DNA from 3 places in the Bradyrhizobium cedriense genome. Region 2 is predicted to be linked to each of the others. Evidence: riboswitches for the same ligand, from Rfam matches in the RefSeq annotation. Region 2 holds a riboswitch; each other region holds the start of a gene.
The links. A riboswitch is a leader RNA that binds a small molecule or an ion and turns the genes downstream of it on or off. The one in region 2 is predicted to bind glycine.
Positions count from the first base shown of each region.

Region 1: it holds a riboswitch for glycine, as region 2 does, so the genes downstream of both, ACYCVF_RS31750 (D-amino acid dehydrogenase) here and ACYCVF_RS16640 (D-amino acid dehydrogenase) in region 2, are expected to answer to the same signal.
Region 3: it holds a riboswitch for glycine, as region 2 does, so the genes downstream of both, gcvT (glycine cleavage system aminomethyltransferase GcvT) here and ACYCVF_RS16640 (D-amino acid dehydrogenase) in region 2, are expected to answer to the same signal.

Region 1 covers NZ_JBTSWB010000009.1:280,275-287,912, forward strand. The annotation lists gene ACYCVF_RS31725 (Rieske 2Fe-2S domain-containing protein) at 1-513, opposite strand, end outside; gene ACYCVF_RS31730 (hypothetical protein) at 729-1,034, opposite strand; gene ACYCVF_RS31735 (mandelate racemase/muconate lactonizing enzyme family protein) at 1,115-2,338, shown strand; gene ACYCVF_RS31740 (M24 family metallopeptidase) at 2,375-3,553, shown strand; gene ACYCVF_RS31745 (amidohydrolase family protein) at 3,675-5,114, shown strand; glycine riboswitch at 5,166-5,268, shown strand; gene ACYCVF_RS31750 (D-amino acid dehydrogenase) at 5,417-6,682, shown strand; gene ACYCVF_RS31755 (NAD/NADP octopine/nopaline dehydrogenase family protein) at 6,810-7,638, shown strand, end outside.
Region 2 covers NZ_JBTSWB010000003.1:1,006,768-1,014,405, forward strand. The annotation lists gene ACYCVF_RS16620 (multidrug effflux MFS transporter) at 1-359, shown strand, start outside; gene ACYCVF_RS16625 (hypothetical protein) at 413-553, shown strand; gene ACYCVF_RS16630 (ABC transporter substrate-binding protein) at 734-2,341, opposite strand; gene ACYCVF_RS16635 (M20/M25/M40 family metallo-hydrolase) at 2,611-3,741, shown strand; glycine riboswitch at 3,943-4,047, shown strand; glycine riboswitch at 4,051-4,156, shown strand; gene ACYCVF_RS16640 (D-amino acid dehydrogenase) at 4,224-5,525, shown strand; gene ACYCVF_RS16645 (ABC transporter permease) at 5,704-6,645, shown strand; gene ACYCVF_RS16650 (ABC transporter permease) at 6,662-7,549, shown strand.
Region 3 covers NZ_JBTSWB010000001.1:1,181,048-1,188,685, forward strand. The annotation lists gene gcvP (aminomethyl-transferring glycine dehydrogenase) at 1-2,342, opposite strand, end outside; gene gcvH (glycine cleavage system protein GcvH) at 2,502-2,870, opposite strand; gene gcvT (glycine cleavage system aminomethyltransferase GcvT) at 2,881-4,029, opposite strand; glycine riboswitch at 4,176-4,265, opposite strand; gene alaS (alanine--tRNA ligase) at 4,487-7,168, shown strand; gene ACYCVF_RS05575 (cyclic nucleotide-gated ion channel) at 7,175-7,638, shown strand, end outside.

The DNA of each region.
Region 1 (7,638 bases), on a different contig from region 2:
CTCCGCATTCTTGAACATCGGATGAAGGTACTGCCCATGGCTCAGATCGAGCAGGTTGTCAGAAACCAGTTGATAATTCGCTTGGACGTGGAGGTAGCTACTGACTGTGCGAAACTTCGGATTGGTCAAAACACTGAAGTCCGCAATCAGAGACTCGTCCGCCTTGGTTGCGTCGCCAAGCCAAAGCCACGCGACGTCATGTTTCTCCACGACCTTGTAGCTCTTGACTTTAGCTGCCCTCGGGATTGTCCCATCGCCGTGCGGATTGAGTGTACATGCGCCGGTCGGATCGAAGCACAGTCCATGATAGCCACATTCGACGATATCGCCTTTGAGCTTCCCGAGGTGAAGCGGGACAAAGCGATGCGGGCATCGGTCGGTAAGAGCGGCGATATCGCCGGCTTCCTTGCGGTAGAAGACAATGCTCTCGTTTGCGATGGTTCGTGACAGCAAGCTGCGTGTGATTTCACACGACCATGCTGCGGCGTACCAAGTATTCTGGATGAATGACATCGACTCCCCTTTGCTCCGTTTTGTCGGACGGCTGTCGGAGGAGCCTCTCACCATTAGAGCAGTTTTAAAAATCGGCATTTTCAATGCAAACTATCGGGATCTCCGATAGTTCGCTGACCGAGCCGGCCCTTCGCGATGCCAAGGTGAGGATATCGAGATGCGCCAATGAACTCGGCGTCCTCCTCGCTGACGCCAAGGCGCGTCGTCCCGGCGCTCTAGCGACTCTCGTCCACCTCATAGACGTGCCGCTCGAACCGGTCCAGCAGCGTGTGCATCACACGGCGTGCTTGGCTGAATGCCTCAGAGCCGGCTCGAGCCGCCATATCGGCCTCGTATGCTGCGCGAGTAGCAAATTTACACTCCCACCTGACGTCGGGCCCGTTTCCCTCGCGCAGGACAAGGATCTCGCCAGGCTCCAGGCCGAGTTCGCGCCGGATGACGCTTGCTTGGCGGCGCTGTTGCAGCACCGCCGGTCCTTGACCCTGCTTGGCGAAGTAGTTCGTTGCTTCGACGATCGTCAATTTTTCCTCCTCTGACCCGCGAACCGCTGGCGCCACACCATGCGCAATGCCGTCGCTGCGGCACTTGACCGTTGCAATTTATGATCATAAAGTGTGATCACAATACTAGCACGTTGAAACCGAACGAAACAAGGCAGGCCGATTTGCCCACGATCAAATCCGTCGAAACATTGATTGTCCAACTGCCGACGCGGCGAGAGCACAAATGGGCAGGTCTGACTGAGGTGATCGGTCGATACGTCATCGTCAAGATGACCGACAGCGACGGTCGCGTTGGTTGGGGTGAAGCGCCGGCGCTCAAGGACTGGGGTGGCGAGTTCGGCCGGTATTTCGGCGAATCCGCTTTGATCACGCGAACCGTGATCGACACCTATCTGGCTCCCGCAATTGTCGGCGTCGAACTCGGCAATATCGCCGAACTACATGCGCGAATGGACGCGGTCATCAGGGGGTATCCTTATTCCAAGGCTGCGGTCGAGTTCGCCGCTTACGACCTTGCCGGCCGTTGGCTCGATATCCCCGTGCACACCCTCCTTGGAGGCCGGTCGCGCGATCGCGTGCCGGTTACGCATTCCATCGGCCTGATCTCGATCGAAGAAGCGCGCTCCGAGGTTGCAAAGCTCGTCCAGGAGGGCGTGCGAACCATCAAGGTGAAGATCGGGGTCGATCCGGATCGTGACGCAGCGATGGTCGACGCCGTACGCGAGGTCGCAGGCAATGCCGTCGAAATCTGCGTGGACGCCAACGAAGGTTACAAGACGCCCGGCGAGGCCGTTCAAGTCGTTCGCCGGATGGAAAAGAATCGACTGAAATATGTCGAGCAGCCTGTCATGGGTATCGAGCGCATTGCCGAGGTTGGCCGTCGTATCGACGCGCCCGTCATGGCCGACGAGTCGGCCTGGAATGCGCATGATGCGATTCAGATCATTCAGTCTGGCGGCATCCAAATCGTATCGATCTATACGACAAAAGCCGGTGGTCTCTACAAAGCCATGGAAGTTGGGGCGGTGTGCCGGGCAGCGGGCATCATCTGCAACGTCAACGGTTCGATCGAGACCGGCATCGGGAATCTTGCCAACGTCCAGTTGGCCGCAGCTTCACCCTCCGTGACCTTGTCCTGCGTCATTCCGATTTCGACGCCGGCGGAGTTCCAGCAGGGTCAGGTGGCCGGCATCTACTACAAGGACGATCTGCTCGTCGAGCCGATGAAGGTTGTCGACGGCGCAATCGTCGTTCCAGCCGGACCGGGAATGGGTATCGAGGTCGACCAGAAGAAAATCGAAAAGTACTGGGTGCGGGATTAAGCGCGCGCAGCAAAGAAGTTGAAAAAGGGAGCAGTCATGCGAGCGGAAATTGTCGCGAAACAAGTCAAATCAATGTCTCAGCATGGGCTGGATGCCATCATCTGCTCTTCGCCAGAGAATTTCTCGTACACTGCGGGGTTCGTGGTCCCCTCGCAACCGCTCATCCGTCACCGCCATGCAATGACCATCGTTACCGCCGACGGCCGCACGGCATTGTTCGGCGTCGACATGGAGGCGTCGACGATCAAGCGTCGCCAGCCGGACGTGCCGACGCGCATCTGGGCGGAATTCTCGGACGATCCCATGCTCGTGCTCTCCGATCAGCTCGCGGGGCTCGGGCTTGCTCGGGCTCGCATTGGACTCGAAATGGACTACCTGCCGGCGGGTGATTATGCCCGTCTGCTTGCGGCCATGCCGGCCGCGAAGTTCGAGCGTGCTGAGCCGATCCTGGCGCGGCTCCGGCAGATCAAGACCTCGGAGGAGATTGCTCTTTTGCGCAAGCTTTCTCGTATTGCCGACCAGGCCATTACCGACACTCTCGCCGTGGTCGACGAGGGTAATTCCGAAATGGACATCGCCGGCCACCTGACCCGGAATGTCTATGCTCTGGGCGCCGATCACTTCAAGCTGATGATCGTGGCGACCGGCGAGCGTAGCGTCTTGCCAAACGTCGGCCCGTCAGAGCGCATCTTGAAGCGTGGAGACGTCTGTCGTGTGGAGATATTCTCGGTCATCGACGGTTATCAAGCCGGCGTTTGCCGTACAGCGATCGTCGGCGAGGCGCCGCCCATGGCCGAGAAGATCTGGGCGCATTTGGTCGAGTGCAAGTACGAAATCATGGAGAAAGTGAAGCCGGGCGCGAGTTGTCGCAGCGTCTACGATGCGTTCATTGAGAAGCTCGCCAAGCTCGATCTGCCGCCGATCTCGTTCGTGGGCCACGGCATTGGCCTGCATCTGCACGAAGATCCCTACCTTGGATTGACGCCGGTGCTTGGCAAGCCGGGCACCGATGCGCCGCTCGAGGAGAACATGGTGCTCGGTTTCGAGCCACTTTGCTATGACACCGGCCATGGCTTCGGAATGCAGAACAAGGATATGCTGCTGGTGACTGCAAATGGGTCGGAACTGCTTTCCGACTATGCTGATACCGACCGGTTGATTCCCGTGGGTACCGCCAGGAAAAGCGGGACCGTGCGCAGGGCCGCCGTCGCTTGACGGAGGCCCCAAGCGGGGGACGAACTGATCGCTTGGTTAAAGGTCGCAGGAAACTGCCCGGCGTTATGGTGCGGCGGGTCAGGTGGGGCGGTCGTGATGGCAGAGTATTGGGTGAAGAGGCATGCGCACGCTGATCAAGGACTTGAACTTCGCTTTCACGGTCGACAAGAACGATACGGTCGTGCGCAACGCCAGTCTCGTGGTCGAAAACGACCGCATCTCGGATATCGGTCCGGCCGATGAGGTGGCCGCACGGCAGAAGAACGTCAGCTTCGACAGGGTGATCGATGGCAAAATGCTCGGCGTCTGCCCGGGCTTCGTCGACAGCCACGTCCATCTTTCGGAGACGCTGTCGCGCGCGGTCTTTCCGGATAATCTCAACACCCGCGCCTGGGTGTTCCACTGGGCCAAGCCCTTCTACGCTCACATCACCGAGGAAGACGAATATTGGGGGGCGCTGCTGGGCATCACCGAGATGCTGCGTTGTGGCACCACGTGTTTTCTCGACATGGGATCGCAATACGATCCCGGCATCGTCGTTCGCGCGATGGAAAAGGTCGGTATTCGCGGCATCACCGGGCGGCACGCGGCCGACAATCCCCCGCCCGAGCTCCCCCGCGGCTGGACCCAGGAAATGGTGGATCATCATTTCTTCCCGAACGCCGAGGCCGCACTCAAGGTGCTTGAGGATTGTGTGGTCCGCTACAACGGCGCCCTCGACGGCCGTGCGCGTTGCTGGGTCAATATCGAAGGCAAGGAACCGTGTAGCCTCGAACTCCACGTTGGAGCGGTGAAACTGGCTGAGCGGTTGGGCGTCGGCACGACCTATCATCTCGCCACCTCGATCGAGGAGGCGAGGGTTTGCGAGAAAAAATACGGCTGCTGGCCCATCACGCGCATCGATCGGGCCGGCGGCATAGGAAAGAATCTGGTCATCGCTCACGGCGCGGCCGTTTCGGACGAAGAGGTCCATCTGCTCGCCGCGCGTGGCGCCAGCGTCGCCTTCTGCCCATGCTCGTCGTTCAAGTTGGGGAAGGGTGCAACCGCGATCGGCAAATATCCGGAGATGGTGAAAGCGGGCGTTAAAGTTGGCCTTGGCACTGACGGCGTGTCGGCCGCCGGCAACATGAACCTGATGCGGCAAATGCTGATCGTCGCCGGCATGTTCAAGGACGCCCGCTTACAACCGGACATATTCACCGCACGACAAGCACTACGCGCCGCGACCATCGAAGGTGCGAAGGCGTTGATGTGGGACGACGAGATCGGTTCGCTGGAAATCGGCAAGAAGGCAGATTTCGTCCTCTTCGACCTGGACCACGTCGAATGGACGCCGTTCTACGATCCATTGCAGGCTTTGGTATTCTCCGCATCGACCGCTTCGATCGTGCAGACTTGGGTTGATGGCAAGGCGTCATATGTCGACGGCAAGGTGCAGGGTGTTGACGAGCCGCAGATTCGGCGCAAAGCCCGGCAACTGGCTGCTGCGGCGGTCGAGCGCGCTGGTCTGCATGACGAAGCGGTCGAGACCACCACGACGCTTTACGACGTCGGCAATTGACAGGCCGGCTCTAGCTGCGGAGGCGTAAGGCACAAGAACCTATCACGTTCAACAGGCTGCATGGGAGAGATCGGCCGCCGTTGCGACGGTACTGGCCGGCGCCGAAGGAGCAACCCCCAGGAAACTCTCAGGCAAAGGTGACCATGCAGCTGAACGATCTGGAGAGTGGCACTTCGAGTGCCCACCGAAGGGGACCGCCGTACCGGCCGAGCCGTCGCGGTTAATCTCTCAGGTACAGCGACAGATTGGGGACAAGCCGCGGGCCTCGGCCCGCTTCCCAACTTTGATCGCGGAGAAGTGAAATGCCACATGTTGTCGTCATCGGCGCCGGTATTACCGGCGTGACCACCGCCTATGCTCTTCTCAGCCGCGGCTATACCGTTACGGTGATCGAGCGTCAGCGCTACGCGGGTATGGAGACATCGTTCGCCAATGGCGGCCAACTTTCCGCCAGCAATGCGGAGGTCTGGAATAGCTGGTCGACCGTCTTCAAGGGAGTGAGGTGGATGTGGAGGCGCGATGCTCCGCTCCTCATGAATCCAGCGCCGACCTGGCACAAATATTCCTGGCTTGGCGAATTCATCTTCAACATCAAGAATTATCGCGACAACACAATTGAGACCACACGGCTTGCCATCGCCGCACGCAAGCATCTCTTCGCCATTGCCGAGCGCGAGGGTATCGACTTCGACCACGAGCGTCGCGGCATCCTTCACTTCTATCGGGATAAGCAGAGTTTCCAACACGCGCTCAAGGTCAATGCCATTCTCGTGGAGGGGGGCCTCGACCGTCGTCCAGTGACGGCCGCAGAGGTGAAGTCGATCGAGCCGACGCTGCATGGCGACTTCTTCGGAGGTTTCTATACCCCGTCGGATTCCACCGGAGACATCCACAAGTTTGTTTGCGGTCTCGCCAAGGCATGCGAGAGACGTGGCGTGCGTTTCATCTTTGACGCCACTGTGAGGCAGATCGCTCGGGACGAAATTTTCCGCATCCGGTATGCGCGAGACGAGCCTTCAGGCGACCCTCGTGTCAATGAGATCGATGCCGACAGTGTCGTCGTATGCGCCGGTTCCGCAAGCCGCGACCTCGCGGCGATGCTCGGCGACCGGCTCAACGTTTACCCTGTCAAGGGCTATTCGATCACCGTGCACCTCGACGACGAGCGGAGTCAGAAAGCGGCGCCTTGGGTCAGCCTGCTCGATGATGGCGCCAAGGTCGTTACCAGTCGATTGGGCGCTGCGCGCTTTCGCGTCGCCGGAACGGCAGAGTTCAACGGCATGAACCGCGACATACGCCAAGATCGGATCAAGCCGCTGGTTGATTGGACGCGAGCGCTGTTCCCCTCTGTCGACACCAACCGCGTTGTGCCATGGGCCGGCTTGCGTCCGATGATGCCGAACATGATGCCGCGTGTCGGTAGAGGCAGGACGCCGGGCGTCTTCTACAACACCGGCCACGGCCACCTGGGCTGGACCCTTTCGGCCGCAACAGCGGAGACGGTTGCCGAATGCCTTGCGGGCGAGTTTGGGCCCAGCATCACGGAATGGCTCCGACTGGCAACGTAGCCCGCCTGGTTTGGGTCCATGCGGCGGCAGCAATTCTCTCGCTTGACAATCGCGCTTGTGATCATAAAATGTGATCAAATATATGCGTTGGCGGGCGCGGTTTGCGCTTCGATCTGCGGAGAAAAGAATGAAGGTTGCAGTACTCGGAGGAGGAGCGGGGGGCGCGGCCTCGGTCGCAGAGTTGGTTCTCGCGGGCCACTCCGTTCACTTCTGGGCGCGTTCGGCCGAAACGCTTGAGCCGCACATCAAGCTTGGCGGCGTTGCATTCGATGGTAAGCTCGGCGAAGGAGTCGCAAAGCCTACTCTGATTACGACAGATCTCAAGTCGGCCATTTTCGGAGTCGATGTGGCGGTCGTCGTGCTGCCGACCTTCTCGCACTCGGCCATAGCCAAGGCTCTCGCCGGGGCCGGCTGGCCTTGGAGCAAACCGGTCGTGCTGAACCCCGGTCACACCGGAGGAGCACTGGAATTCGCCGAGGCCTATTCCCGCACCGGGCGGGCAGTGCCGCCGGTGGTTGAGTTCTCGACCCTTACATACGTCGCGCGCAAATACCGTCCCGACGGGGTCACCATTAGTGGCCGCGCCAAACAACTGAAGGCCGCCGCCCTCAAGGGAGGAGCGGAGGCGCTGGACATTGCGTCGAAATTGTACCCCGGTATTACGCCGGTTCGTGACGTGATCGCCTCCGACCTCTCTAATGTGAATATGGTCCTGCATCCCCCCGGCGCGGTGCTGGGAGCTGCCTGGGTCGAGGCGACCGGCGGCAACTTCACTTTCTACGTCGATGCCATGACGCCCGGGGTCGCTCGCGTCATGCGGCAATTGGACGAGGAGCGCTTGGCGGTCGCCCGGGCGTTCGGACATGAGTTGCCGAATTTGATTGAAGAGATGAAGCTGCTCGGCACGGTGGAGGCTGACGTGATTGACGTCACCGATTACCGCGCCGCCATCGCGG
Region 2 (7,638 bases):
CGCTCTACACGGTAGTGGCCGGCGTGATGCTGCTGACGGAAAGCCTCGGCGTGCTGCCGCTCGCCTTGTTCATGGCGCTCTCCGCTCTGATGATGTTCTCGTTCGGCATGATGGTCGCCAACTTCACTGCGCTCGCGATGGAGCCGCAGGGACACATCGCCGGCACCGCCTCTTCGCTCTACGGCTCGATCACGACGCTGATCGGGATCGTCGTCGGCATGGCGATCGGACAGAGCTTCGACGGCACGCTGCTGCCGTTCTCGGTCGGCTTCTTCCTGTCGACGCTCGCGGCAGTCGCGATCGTGCTGGTGGTGGAGAAAGGGCGGCTGTTCAAGCCGCATCATCGCCCCATCGCGTGAGGAACTTCTCTCGATCGTTGATGTTGTACCGCAGCAATCGAGAGGATGCCGTCATGGAACCGGAACACAGCGAAGTCAGCCACGAGCCGGGACGGCAAACCCCGGAACGTTCGGAGCCGAGCGCAGAGCAGGCTGCGTTCACGGTGCCGTTCGCAAGCGAAGGGTTGGAGCGCGTGCGCGACAGCCACTGCTAGGACGATCCGGACGAGCGTGCAGAGGTCCGAGAAGATCTGCTCGCCACCAAGCCTAAAGCGCGATCTCGACTCAACGTAATCTCATCGCGCTTCGGACAGTTCGAGCCCATTTCTCAAAAGAGAACGGCGCCGCGATCTGACTCGCGGCGCCGTTTCATTTTTCAGATGCAGGCGAGCCGCCTACTCCGACTTGCTGACGTTCCAGAACAGCGGCGTCGCCGGACCGTCGAGCAGGCCGGTCAGCGATTTGCGCCAGCCGCTCGGCAACAGATACTGCCCCAGCGGGATGTAGATCACCTGCTCATAGGCCTGCTTCTGGATCTCAGCAGCGATCTTCTTCTGCTCGTCGATCGAGGACGCGCGGACGAAGGCATCCTTGAGCTGCTCGATCTTGGCGTCTTCAGCCCAGCCGAACCAGCCCTTCTTGCCCAGGCCGCTGATCGAGAGATTGGCGATCGGGTTCGCAACGTCGGCCGCGACCCAGTTGGTGAAGAACATATTCCAGCCGCCCTCCTTCGGCGGCTTCTGGCTGGCGCGGCGGCTCACCACCGTCTGCCAATCGGTCGCTTGCAGGTCGACCTTGAAGCCGGCTTCGCGCAGCAGCTGGGCCGCAACGATCGGCTGCGCCTTGAGCGTCGTGACGTCGCCGGGCGCCATGATGACGATCGGCGTGCCGTCGTAGCCGGATTCGGCGAGCGCCTTCTTGGCTTGCGCCATGCCATTGCCCTTGATGAGGGTCTCGGCACCGACGTCAGTTTCGAGCGGCGTACCGCACACGAAGAAGGCACCGCAGATCTTCTGATACTTCGGGTTGCCCACCAGCGCGTCCAGCACGTCCTTCTGGTTCATCGCCAGGAGGGCGGCACGGCGCACCTTCACGTTGTCGAATGGCGGATGCAGGAAGTTCATGCGGCCGAGGGTCTGGAAGCCGAACTTGTTCGAGACCTCGAGCGTGAGATCCTTGTTCGCTTCCAGCACCGGCAGCATGTCGTAGGGCAGGTTCTCCATGAAGTCGATGTCGCCCGACTGCAGCGCGTTCACCGCGGTCTGCGAGTCCGGCATGGTGATCCACTCGACGCGGTCGACCTTCACCACCTTGCCGCCGGAGGTCCAACTCGCCGGCTCCTTGCGCGGCACGTAGTCGGTGTTCTTGACGTAGACCGCCTTCACGCCGGGCTGGAATTCGCCCTGCACGAACTTGAAGGGACCCGAGCCGATCTGCTCGGGGATCTGCTTGTCCGGCGGCGTCTCGGCGAGGCGCTTGGGCATCATGAAGGCGACGCGCGAGGACGGCTTGCCGATGGAATCGAGCACCAGGCCGTAGGGCTCCTTCAGCTTCAGCGTGATCGTCTTGGCGTCGGTCGCCTCGATGCTCGCGGTGAAGTCCATGAGCTTCTGGCCCATGCCGTCGACGGCGGCCCAGCGCTTCAGCGAGGCGACGCAGTCTTCCGCCGTCACCGGCGCGCCGTCATGCCACTTCAGACCGTCACGCAGCGTGAAGGTGTAGGTGAGCTTGTCGTCGGAGATCTTCCAGTCCGCCATCTGCGGCTGGATCTTGAAGGTCGAATCCGGGGCCACCAGGGTGTCGTAGATCATGTAGCCATGGTCGCGCGTGATGTAGGCCGTGGTGAAGATCGGATCGATGATGCGCAGATCCGAATGCATCACCGCCGTGATGGTCTTGCCCGCCGCAAATACCGGCGCGGCCATCGCCGTGGACAACGCGACGACCGACAGCGCAAGTTTGGAGGCGAACGCGCGAGGCCCCCGGCGCATGAAGTGGAACATAGAAACTTCTCCTGACGTGAAACTGTTCAAAGGCAGGTTATTGGTTGAGCATATGGTTCGTTCGTTGGGCGAACTAACCTCATGCAATGCCTTTATCTTTTCGAGACTTGCAGACAGTGTCGAGCGCGTCAATCCGGTTTCGTTGCAAGCCCTCGCGGCGTGCGCACGGGCTCCACAAAGATCGGTTTGGCTCTACAACACCCTCCGCTCGTCCTGCCCCGCGCCAATGCAATGCGCGTTCCATCTTTCGAAGCTTGAGAGACATTAAGATGAATCCTGCCAATCTTCCCTTTGATTCCGAGGCGATGCTCGAGGGCCTGCGCGGCTGGGTCGAATGCGAAAGCCCGACCTGGGACGCCGGCGCCGTGGACCGCATGCTCGATATCGCAGCGCGGGATATGGCGATCATGGGTGCGACGATCGAGCGCATCGCTGGCCGCCAGGGCTTTGGCGGGGTCATCCGCGCGCGCTTTCCCCATCCCAAGCAGGGCGAGCCGGGCATCCTGATCGCGGGACACATGGATACCGTTCATCCGGTCGGCACCATCGAGAAGCTGAAATGGCGGCGCGAGGGCAACAGATGCTATGGCCCGGGCATCTACGACATGAAGGGCGGCAATTACCTCTCGCTGGAAGCGATCCGGCAGCTCGCGCGCGCGTCGTTCACCACGCCGCTGCCGGTCACCGTGCTGTTCACGCCGGACGAGGAAGTCGGCACACCTTCGACGCGGGACATCATCGAGGCGGAGGCCGCACGCAATAAATACGTGCTGGTGCCCGAGCCCGGCCGCGCTGACAACGGCGTCACCACCGGACGCTACGCCATCGCACGCTTCAATCTCGAGGCGACCGGACGGCCAAGCCACGCCGGAGCGACGCTGTCGGCGGGACGTTCGGCGATCCGCGAAATGGCGCGCCAGATTCTCGCGATCGATGCGATGACGACGGAAGACTGTACCTTCTCGGTCGGCGTCGTCCACGGCGGACAATGGGTCAATTGCGTTGCCACGACGGCCACGGGCGAGGCCCTCTCCATGGCCAAACGCCAGGCCGATCTCGACCGCGGCGTCGAGAGAATGCTGGCGCTGTCGGGCACCAGCAACGACGTCACCTTCAAGGTGACGCGCGGCGTGACGCGTCCGGTTTGGGAGCCGGATGCCGGCACCATGGCGCTCTATGAAAAGGCGCGGGGCATCGCCAAATCGCTCGGGGCCGAGCTCCCGCATGCGAGCTCCGGCGGCGGCTCCGACGGCAATTTCACGGGTGCGATGGGTATCCCGACGCTCGACGGCTTGGGCGTGCGCGGCGGCAACGGCCACACGCTGGAGGAGTTCATCGAGGTCGATAGCCTGGTCGAGCGCGGTCGTTTGATGGCGGGATTGCTGGCGACGCTGGAATAGTGAGCTCGTCATTCCGGGGCGATGCGATAGCATCGAACCCGGAATCTCGAGGTCCCGGGTTCGATGCTTCGCATCGCCCCGGGACGACAGCCCGAAACAACACGCAATTGAATCAACTTCGCACTGCACAATGCGTTGGCAGTCGCGGTCGAAATTTAGCCTTGTCTAAAAATGAGGCGTATCGTACTGCTCCGCCGTCCAAGCGACGATGCGGGAGAGATCGCGACGAAGGCTTTCAGCGTTCGTTGCGGCGCCGACGGAGCAACCGCCCCGGAAACTCTCAGGCAAAAGGACCGTTTCGTCAGGACGATCTGGAGAGAGGCGGCGCGATTTCAGGCAATCGTGACGTCCACCGAAGGGGATAGTCCGTTGCGAGACCCGCAGCGGATCAAGCTCTCAGGTAACCGTGACAGATGGGGCGCCGCCAACGGCCTTCGGCCGGCGGTTAGCCGACTCTAAACACGGGAGCCCCGAACCTCATCATGACCCATATCGCCATCATCGGCGCCGGCATCACCGGCGTCACGACCGCCTATGCCCTGCTCGAACGCGGCTACAAGGTGACGGTGCTCGACAAGCACCGCTACGCCGCGATGGAGACCTCCTTCGCCAATGGCGGACAGCTCTCCGCCTCGAACGCCGAAGTGTGGAACAGCACGGCGACGATCCTGAAGGGTCTGCGCTGGATGTTTCGGCGCGACGCGCCGCTGCTGATGAACCCGCGGCCGAACTGGCACAAATATTCGTGGATGAGCGAGTTCGTCGCCAACATCGGCAACTACCGCGCCAACACCATCGAGACCACGCGGCTCGCGATCGAAGCGCGCAGGCATCTGTTCGACATCGCGGCGCGCGAAGGGATCGACTTCGATCTCGAACGCCGCGGCATCCTCCACATCTATCGTGACAAGGCCGGGTTCGAATCCGGTCTGCGCGTCAACGCGCTGTTGCAGGAAGGCGGCCTCGACCGCCGCCCGGTGACGTCAGAGGAAATCCGCGCGATCGAGCCGACACTGCGCAACGACTATTACGGCGGCTTCTTCACGCCGTCCGATGCGACCGGCGATATCCACAAGTTCACCCGCGGGCTGGCGGAAGCCTGCAAGCGGCGTGGCGCGAACTTCATCCACGAGGTCAATATCGATTCGATCGCACGTGCCGGCAGCGGCTTCGTCATCGGCTGGGCCGATCTGGCCGCGAGCGATACTGTCGCGACCGCGCGCGGCGCACTGAACGCGGACGGCGTCGTGGTCTGCGCGGGCGTTGCGAGCCGTCACTTCGCCGCCCTGCTCGACGAGCGCGTCAACGTGTACCCGGTGAAGGGCTACTCGATCACCGTGCAGCTCGATACCGCCGATAGCAGTAACGCCACCCCGACGGTGAGCCTCCTCGACGAGGCCGCCAAGATCGTCACCAGCCGGCTCGGCGCCGATCGTTTTCGGGTCGCCGGCACCGCCGAATTCAACGACTTCAACCGCGACATCCGCGCCGACCGCGTGCAGCCCCTGATCGACTGGGTGCGCAACAACTTCCCCGCCGTCGAAACGTCGCGCGTCGTGCCGTGGGCCGGGCTGCGCCCGATGATGCCGAACATGATGCCGGTCGTGCGCGCAGGGCGGATACCGGGCGTGTTCTTCAACACCGGCCACGGCCATCTCGGCTGGACTCTGTCGGCGGCGACGGCGCAGATGATTGCCCAGACCATCGACGGCTGGCGCGGCCTCAACGCTCCACCGACGGTACCTTCACTTGGGGTTGAGCGTGAACTGCGACATGCATCCTGAGTGGTCGATATCGGAGACATGCCGGCCTCTTGCTACGGCGAAGCCCTTGGCACACAATTTGCCCTAAGAGCATGGCGTCTCCGGGCGGCCTTTCCAGCTCAAGTGACAGGCATGATAGACACGACAGAGTTCATGGGAGCCTCGAGGTTCCACACGTTTCGTAGCCGGAGATAAGTGTATGCTGGGTTATCTTGTTCGCCGCGTTCTGGCCGCGGTGCCCGTGATGGGCGTCGTGGCGCTGTTCGTGTTCCTGCTTCTGCGGCTGACGCCCGGCGATCCCGCCGCGATTCTCGCCGGCGACAACGCGACGCCGGAACGGCTCGAGCGCATCCGCACCTCGCTCGGCCTCAACGAGCCCCTGATCGTGCAGTTCATCACCTGGGTGAACAAGCTGCTGCACGGTGACCTCGGGACCTCGCTGATCTCCAACCTGCCGGTGATGAAGATGATCGGCCAGCGCGTCGAGCCGTCCATCTCCATCGCGCTGTCGACCATCATCCTCGCCGTGATCGTCGCCGTTCCCCTGGGGGTGATCGCGGCGTGGAAGCACGGCACCTGGATCGATCGCTTCGTGATGGGTCTGTCCGTACTCGGCTTCTCGGTGCCGGTGTTCGTGATCGGCTATCTGCTGATCCAGATCTTCGCCATCGAGCTGCGCTGGGTGCCGGTACAGGGCTTCCGAAGCATTTTTAACGGGTTCGGGCCGTTCTTCGAGCGCATCATCCTGCCGACCTGCGCACTGTCCTTCATCTACGTCGCGCTGATCGCGCGCATGACGCGTGCGGCGATGCTCGACGTGCTCGGCGAGGATTATGTCCGCACCGCGCGCGCCAAAGGCATCAACGAGGTTGCGGTGATGATGCGCCATGCACTGCGCAACGCCGCGGTACCGGTGATCACCGTGATCGGCACCGGCTTTGCGCTGTTGATCTCCGGGGTCGTCGTCACCGAGAGCGTGTTCAACATCCCCGGTATCGGCCGCCTCACCGTGGATGCGGTGCTGGCGCGCGACTATCCGGTGATCCAGGCGATGATCCTCCTGACGTCGCTGATCTATGTCGTCGTCAATCTCCTCATCGACGTCGCCTACACACTGCTCGACCCCCGGATCCGGTACTGAGGCAAGGATAAGATAAATGTCGGTCGATACCCTTCCCCAGTCGTCCATTCCGATCACATCGCCGCTGCGGCCGCGATTCGGATTCCTCACCTCGACGCCCATCATCGCCACGGCGACGGTCCTGCTCACGTTGATCGTGGTGGTCTCGATGCTCGCGCCGCTGATCGCGCCGCACGATCCGATCCAGCTCGCGCCGTCGCAGCGGCTCAAGCCCTCCTCCGCACAATTCCTGCTCGGCACCGACGCCTACGGCCGCGACGTGCTGTCGCGCGTGATCTATGGCGGCCGCATCTCGCTTCTGATCGGCATCGGCTCGGCGATCCTGTCGATCGCCATCGGGCTCGCGATCGGTCTCGTCTCCGGCTTTTTCAAGCTGATCGATTCGGTCCTGATGCGCGTCATGGACGGCCTGATGGCGATGCCGAGCATCCTGCTCGCGATCGCCGTGGTGTCGCTGTCCGGCGCCAGCCTCTGGACCGTGCTGATCGCGATCACGATTCCCGAGATCCCGCGCGTGGCGCGCCTGGTGCGCTCGGTCGTGCTGTCGGCACGCGAGGAGCCTTACGTCGAGGCCGCGATCTCGGTCGGCTCGAGCCTGCCGAAGATCATGTGGCGCCATCTGATGCCGAACACGATCGCCCCGCTGATCGTCCAGGGCACCTATGTCTGCGCGAGCGCCATCCTCACCGAGGCCATCCTCTCCTTCCTCGGCGCCGGCATCTCGCCGGAGACGCCGACCTGGGGCAACATCATGGCCGAGGGCCGCCAGTACTTCCAGATCAAGCCGTCGCTGATCTTCTGGCCCGGCCTGCTGCTCTCGATCGCCATCCTCAGCATCAACCTGATCGGCGACGCCGCCCGCGACGCTCTCGATCCGCGCATGAAGCAGCGGGAGGGGAAGTGAGGATCCTCGGTTTCGTCATTCCGGGGCGCGACGAAGTCGCGAGCCCGGAATCCATTTCACCCCGATGCTGCGGCCCGATGGGTTCCGGG
Region 3 (7,638 bases), on a different contig from region 2:
GCAATCTCGGTGGCGCGCTTCAATCCTTCGCCGCCCATCATCAGGATGTAGATGTAGGAGATGGTCAGGATCGACGCCGAGCCGAATGGCGCAGCCGAAACCGGTCCGACCGGGGCATCCGCCTTCGTTGCCGGATGGCGATTTTCAGGATGACTTGGCAGGAACGGCGCGAGATGCGCCTTGACGCCGATCGGGCCCATGCCGGGGCCGCCGCCGCCATGGGGGATGCAGAAGGTCTTGTGCAGGTTGAGATGGCTGACGTCGGCGCCGTAATCGCCAGGCCTGCTAAGGCCGACCTGCGCGTTCAGGTTGGCACCGTCGAGATACACCTGGCCGCCATGGCCATGCACGATGTCGCAGATCTCGCGGATATGCTCCTCGAACACGCCGTGGGTCGAGGGATAGGTGATCATGATCGCGGCGAGATCGTTGGAATGCTTTTCCGCCTTGGCACGGAGGTCGTTGACGTCGACGTCGCCGTTCTTCTCGCAGGCGACCACCACCACCTCCATGCCGACCATTGCGGCCGAGGCCGGGTTGGTGCCATGGGCGGAGGAGGGAATCAGGCAGATCTTGCGATGCGCCTCGCCGCGCGCGACATGATAGCCGCGGATCGCGAGCAGCCCGGCATATTCGCCTTGCGCGCCGGAATTCGGCTGCAGCGAGATGGCGTCATAGCCGGTGATGTCGCACAGCCATTTTTCCAGACGCGCGAACAGCGCGTGATAGCCGGCGGCCTGCTCGCGCGGGACGAACGGATGCAGTGAGGCGAATTCCGGCCAGGTCAGTGGCATCATCTCGGTGGTCGCGTTCAGCTTCATGGTGCAGGAGCCGAGCGGGATCATGGCACGGTCGAGCGCGAGATCGCGATCGCTGAGCTTGCGCATGTAGCGCAGCATCTCGGTCTCCGAGCGATGCGCGTGGAACACCGGATGGGTGAGGAACGGCGTGGTGCGCTTCAGCGTCTCCGGCAGCGCCTCGCGCGTCTCGGCGTCGATTTCGGCATAGGCGAGCGTGCCGCCGAAGGCGCGCCAGACGGCTTCCACCGTCGCAGGCGTGGTAGCCTCGTCGAGTGCGATGCGCAGCGCCGTGTCGCTGACGCCGAGATTGATCCGTTCGGCCGCGGCGCGCGCAACGATCTCGGCGCGCTTGGCCCCGGCATCGATGCTGAGCGTGTCGAAGAAGCTTTCGGACCGCGGCGCAAAGCCGAGCTTGCGCAGGCCGCTCGCGAGTACGGCGGTGCGGCGATGCACGTTGCGCGCGATCTGCGAGAGTCCCTCGGGTCCGTGATAGACCGCATACATCGAGGCGATCACGGCGAGCAGCACCTGCGCGGTGCAGATGTTGGAGGTCGCCTTCTCGCGGCGGATGTGCTGCTCGCGGGTCTGGAGCGCAAGCCGGTAGGCCGGCATCCCGCGGGAATCGACGGAGAGGCCGACGATGCGGCCGGGCAGCGAGCGCTTGAGCGCATCGCGCACGGCCATATAGGCCGCGTGCGGCCCGCCATAGCCCATTGGCACGCCGAAGCGCTGCGCCGATCCGATCGCGATGTCGGCGCCGAGCTCGCCCGGCGAGGCGAGCAGCGTCAGCGCCAGCAGGTCCGCCGCGACGATCGCGAGCGCGCCCTTGGCCTTCAGCGCCGCGATCGCGGGCCTGAGATCGCGCAATGCGCCGGAAGAACCCGGATACTGCAGCAGGGCGCCGAGCACGTCTGCCTGGCCGAGATCGGTGAGGGGGTCGCCGACGATCAGCTCCCAGCCCAGCGGCTCGGCGCGGGTGCGCATCACGGCAAGCGTCTGCGGATGCACGTCCTTGTCGACGAAGAAGGCCTTCGCCTTGACCTGCGAGTGCCGCTCCGCCAGCGCCATGGCTTCGGCCGCCGCGGTGGCTTCGTCGAGCAGTGAGGCGTTGGCGACGTCGAGCCCGGTGAGGTCGCAGATCATGGTCTGGAAGTTGAGCAGCGCCTCCAGCCGGCCCTGGCTGATCTCGGGCTGGTAGGGCGTGTAGGCCGTGTACCAGGCCGGGTTCTCGAGGATGTTGCGCTGGATCACCGCGGGCAGGATGGTGCCGGAATAGCCTTGGCCGATCAGCGAGGTGAAGACCTGGTTCTGACGCGCGAGCTCGGCCATGTGCGCGATCGCCTCGGTTTCGCCGAGCGGCTTGCCGAGGTCGAGCGGAGCGGCCTGCCGGATCGAGGCCGGCAGCGTCTCGTCCATGAGCGTGTCGACGCTTTTCGCGCCGACGGTTTCGAGCATAGCGGTGACATCGCGCGCCGAGGGGCCGATGTGGCGGCGGACGAAAGAGGCGGCGTTGTCGCCGTTGGATTTGCGGTGCGCGGTCATCATGGGTCCTCGCTTTAGGAGTTGCTGTCATGCCCCGCGAAGGCGGGGCATCCAGTAAACGCCGCCGCCAGTGCTCGAAACGAGAGGCCGCGGCGTACTGGATCATCCGCCTTCGCGGATGATGACAGTGAGTATGTTGAGACGGCTCGGCTCATATCCTCACGCCGTATGCGCTTTGTAGGCGGCTTCATCCATGAGGCCGCCGAGTTCGCTCTTGTCGGCAATCTTGATCTTGAAGAACCACGCCGCACCCTGCGCATCCGAATTGACCCGCGCCGGCTCGGCGGCGAGCGCCTCGTTGGCCTCCAGTACCTCACCTGTGACTGGCGCGTAGACGTCGGAGGCGGCCTTCACGGATTCGACGACGGCGGCGGCTTCCGACTTCTTCAGCGAACGGCCGACCTTGGGCAATTCGACGAACACGACGTCGCCGAGCTGCTGCTGGGCGTAATCGGTGATGCCGACGGTGGCGACGTCGCCGTCGATCGCGAGCCATTCATGGTCGGAGGTGTACAGCGTCGTGGTCATTGTCTTGTCCTCAGCGTTTGTAGGTGTTTTTCACGAAGGGCATGGCGGCGACTGCGAGCGGCAGTCGCTGGCCGCGCACCTCGGCGAAGAGCTTCGTGCCGAGCGCGCTCAGGTTCGTGGGCACGTAGCCCATCGCGACCGGCGCGTTCAGGCTCGGGCCGAAACCGCCCGAGGTGACCTTTCCGATCGGCTCGCCGGCGGATGCGTCCGCAAACAGCGGCGCGCCCTCGCGCACCGGCGCGCGGCCTTCGGCACGCAGGCCGACGCGGCGGCGGGACGCGCCGTTATCGAAATGCGCGAGGATCTTCTCGGCGCCGGGAAAACCGCCGGCCCGCATCCCGCCGCTGCGGCGGCTCTTCTGCACCGACCATTCCAGCGCGGCCTCGACCGGCGTGGTCGCGGTGTCGATGTCGTGGCCGTAGAGGCAAAGCCCGGCTTCCAGCCGCAGGCTGTCGCGGGCGCCCAGGCCGATCGGCAGCACGTCCGGGTTTTCGAGCAGCGTCCTGGTGAGCCGCTCGACGTCCGCAGCGGGAACGGAGATCTCGAACCCGTCCTCGCCGGTATAGCCGGAGCGCGAGACGAAGCATTTGATGCCGGCCACCTCATGCGGACCGGCATCCATGAACTTCATCGATGGCGCCTCTGCACACAATTTCGCCAGCGCCGCTTCCGCCTTCGGGCCCTGCAGCGCGATCAGCGCGCGGTCGGCAAGGGAATCGATGACGCAGTCGACCGCGAGGTGCGCGCGCAGATGCGCCTCGTCCGCGTCCTTGCAGGCGGCGTTGACGACCAGGAAAAGGTGATCGCCGAAATTGGCGACCATGAGATCGTCGAGAATCCCGCCATCCGCATTGGTGAACTGGGCGTAGCGCTGCCGGTGAGGTGCGATCGCCACGATGTCCTGCGGGACCAGCCGTTCCAGCGCGCGGGCGGCGTCCTCGACCTTGCCCGACTTCGGCCGCAGCGCGAGTTGGCCCATATGGGAGACGTCGAACAGGCCGGCCGCGGCTCGCGTATGGAGGTGCTCCTTCAGCACGCCCGCGGGGTACTGCACGGGCATGTCATAGCCCGCGAACGGCACCATCTTGCCGCCAAGGGACACATGCAGGGCGTGGAGCGGGGTACGTCGGAGAGATTTTTGGTCGTCGGGTACTGACATGACAGGGGCCCTCGGCGGTTCCCCGGGGACGATTCCCCGAGCCAACCAGTCGAAGCCCCATCTGTCGCTGTGCCTGAGAGTATTATCCCGTCGGCGGGTGCCATCCGGGTTCTTAGGCCCGTCGGCGCCTCTTTCCAGATGCTGTCAAAGCCACGCGGTCCTTTTGCCTGAGAGTTTCCGGGGCGGTTGCTCCTTCGGCGCCGGCTAGCAAAGCCGGTCTCTCCCGACGTGGCCGTACGATACAGATGGGTACAGACCACAGGCCAGCCAAGCCTGTCAACGCGTCCGCTCGTCCTATCAACGGGATTGCGCCGATATGGCAACCCTCTGATCTCTCTGCACAGTTTCTGGACAGCGAAGCTGGCCTTGTCTAAAAGCGCTTTGGCCCGCAGATATCAGCCTTAACGTCCGGTTTGGACGGCGAGAAGCGGGCCCAAGCACACCCGATTGGATGAACATGAGCGGCGTCAACGAGATCAGGTCGACCTTTCTGAACTTCTTTGCCGAGAACGGCCACGAGATCGTGCCGTCCTCGCCATTGGTGCCGCGCAACGACCCCACCTTGATGTTCACCAATGCCGGCATGGTGCAGTTTAAGAACGTCTTCACCGGCGTGGAGAAGCGGCCGTATCAGCGCGCCACCACCTCGCAGAAATGCGTGCGCGCCGGCGGCAAGCACAACGACCTCGACAATGTCGGCTACACCGCGCGCCATCTCACCTTCTTCGAGATGCTCGGCAATTTCTCGTTCGGCGATTATTTCAAGGAGCGCGCGATCGAGCTCGCCTGGAAGCTGATCACGAGCGAGTTCGGGCTGAAGAAGGACAAGCTGCTCGTCACGGTCTACCACACCGACGACGAGGCGGCGGGCCTGTGGAAGAAGATCGCCGGCTTCTCCGAAGACCGCATCATCCGCATCCCGACCTCGGACAATTTCTGGGCGATGGGCGACACCGGCCCGTGCGGCCCGTGCTCGGAGATCTTCATCGACCGCGGCGAGCACATCTGGGGCGGGCCTCCGGGCTCGCCGGAGGAGGACGGCGACCGCTTCCTCGAGTTCTGGAATCTGGTGTTCATGCAGTTCGAGCAGGTGACGAAGGAGGAGCGCCAGCCGTTGCCGCGCCCCTCGATCGACACCGGCATGGGCCTGGAGCGCATGGCCTGCATCCTCCAGGGCGTCGAGAGCGTGTTCGAGACCGACCTGTTCAAGAACCTGATCGACGCGACCGCGTCCGCGCTCGGCACCGGGCCGAACGAGCAGACCGTGGCCTCGTTCCGCGTCATCGCCGACCATCTGCGCTCCTCGGCCTTCCTCGTCTCCGACGGCGTGCTGCCCTCGAACGAGGGCCGCGGCTACGTGCTGCGCCGGATCATGCGCCGCGCCATGCGTCATGCGCAGTTGCTGGGTGCGAAAGAGCCGCTGATGCATCGGCTGGTCTGGGCGCTGGTGCGCGAGATGGGCCAAGCCTATCCCGACCTGATGCGCGCAGAGAACCTGATCGAGGAAACGCTGCGGCTGGAAGAGACGCGCTTCCGCAAGACGCTGTCGCGCGGCCTCGCGATCCTCGACGAGAAGAGCGCGGGCTTGAAGAAGGGCGACATGTTCGACGGCGACGTTGCCTTCACGCTCTACGACACCTACGGCTTCCCGCTGGACCTGACGCAGGACGCGCTGAAGTCGCGCGGCATCGGCGTCGACCAGGCGGCGTTCACGGATGCGATGGAGCGCCAAAAAGTGAAGGCGCGCGAGTCCTGGAAGGGTTCTGGCGAAGCGGCTTCCGAGGCGATCTGGTTCCCCCTGCGCGAGAAGCTGGGTGCGACCGAATTCCTCGGCTACGAGACCGAGAGCGCCGAAGGCGTGGTGTCCGCGCTGGTGAAGGACGGCCACGACGTTGCCAGCCTCAAGTCCGGCGAGACGGGCGCGATCGTGCTCAACCAGACGCCGTTCTATGCGGAGTCCGGCGGCCAGGTCGGCGACACCGGCGTGCTGACGGGTGAGGGCGGCATCAAGTTCCGCGTCACCGATACGCAGAAGAAGCTCGGCGATCTCTTCGTCCATGTCGGCACCGTGGAGAGCGGCGAAATCAAGCTCGGCACCGCGCTGCAGCTCGAGGTGGATCATTCGCGGCGCTCCTCGATCCGCGCCCATCACTCGGCGACCCACCTGATCCACGAGGCGCTGCGGCAGGTGCTCGGCGACCATATCGCCCAGCGCGGCTCCATGGTCGCGCCCGACCGTCTGCGCTTCGACTTCGTGCATCCGAAGCCGATCACGGCGGAGGAGCTGGCCCGCGTCGAGGACATCGCCAACGACGTGGTGCTGGAGAACGACGAGGTCACCACCCGCGTCATGGGCGTCGACGAGGCCCGCGAGGCGGGGGCGCGGGCGCTGTTCGGCGAGAAATACGGCGACGAGGTCCGCGTCGTCTCGATGGGCAGGACCGCGCGCGAGCGCGGCGCCAACGCGCTCGGCTGGTCGGTCGAGCTCTGCGGCGGCACCCATGTGAAACGTACCGGCGACATCGGCCTGATCACGCTGACGAGCGAGAGCGCGGTCGCCTCGGGCGTGCGCCGCATCGAGGCGCTGACCGGCAATTATGCGCGCAAGCACGCCAACGACACCATGGCGCTGGCGAAGACCGCGGCGAACGAGCTGCGCACGTCGCTCGACGACGTGCCGGCGCGGATCACCGCGCTGATGGAAGAGCGCAAGAAGCTCGAGCGCGAACTCTCCGACGCCCGCAAGAAGCTGGCGATGGGCGGCGGCGCATCCGCCGGCAGCAATGGCGCAGCTGCGGGCGTGCGCGAGGTCGGCGACGTCAAGCTGATGGCGCGCGCGGTCGAGGGTATCGAGATGAAGGATCTCAAGAGCCTTGCCGACGACGGCAAGAAGCAGATCGGCTCGGGTGTCGTGGCCATCGTCGGCGTCACCGAGGACGGCAAGGCCGGTGTGGTGGTCGGCGTGACGCAGGACCTCACCGCGCGCTTCAACGCGGTGAACCTCGTCCGCATCGCCTCCGAAACGCTCGGGGGCAAGGGCGGCGGCGGCCGACCCGACATGGCGCAGGCCGGCGGCCCCGACGGCGCCAAGGCGTCCGAGGCGCTGGCGGCGATCGAAAAAGCGATGGCAGGCGCTTAAGACCCGATGGCCCCCGTTCCGCGCGGACGTGGGCTTCGCGATCCCGACCTTCGGGATCGCCTCTACGATTTGCTCGAGCACGATCCGCTGGCCTATTCGATCGGGTCGCGCTTCATCCAGATCATCATCGGCGTCATCGTGCTCAACGTCGCCGCGATGATCCTCGCCTCGCTGCCCGAGCTCGATGCCCAGTTCGGCACGCTGTTCGCAGGCATCACCATCCTGTCCGTGATCGTGTTCGCGCTGGAATATGCGGCGCGGCTGTGGACTGTGGCGGGGCACACCCAGCGCAAGGGCTCCGCGCTGGCCGACCGGCTCGGCTACGCCTTCTCGGCGCTCGGCATCATCGATCTCATGGCGTTCCTGCCTGCGGCAATCGTGCTCGCTACCGGCGGGCATGCGACGCTGGCCGCGCTCGGCGTGCTGCCGTTCTTCAAGCTGATCCGCTATTCGCCGGCGATGCGCTCACT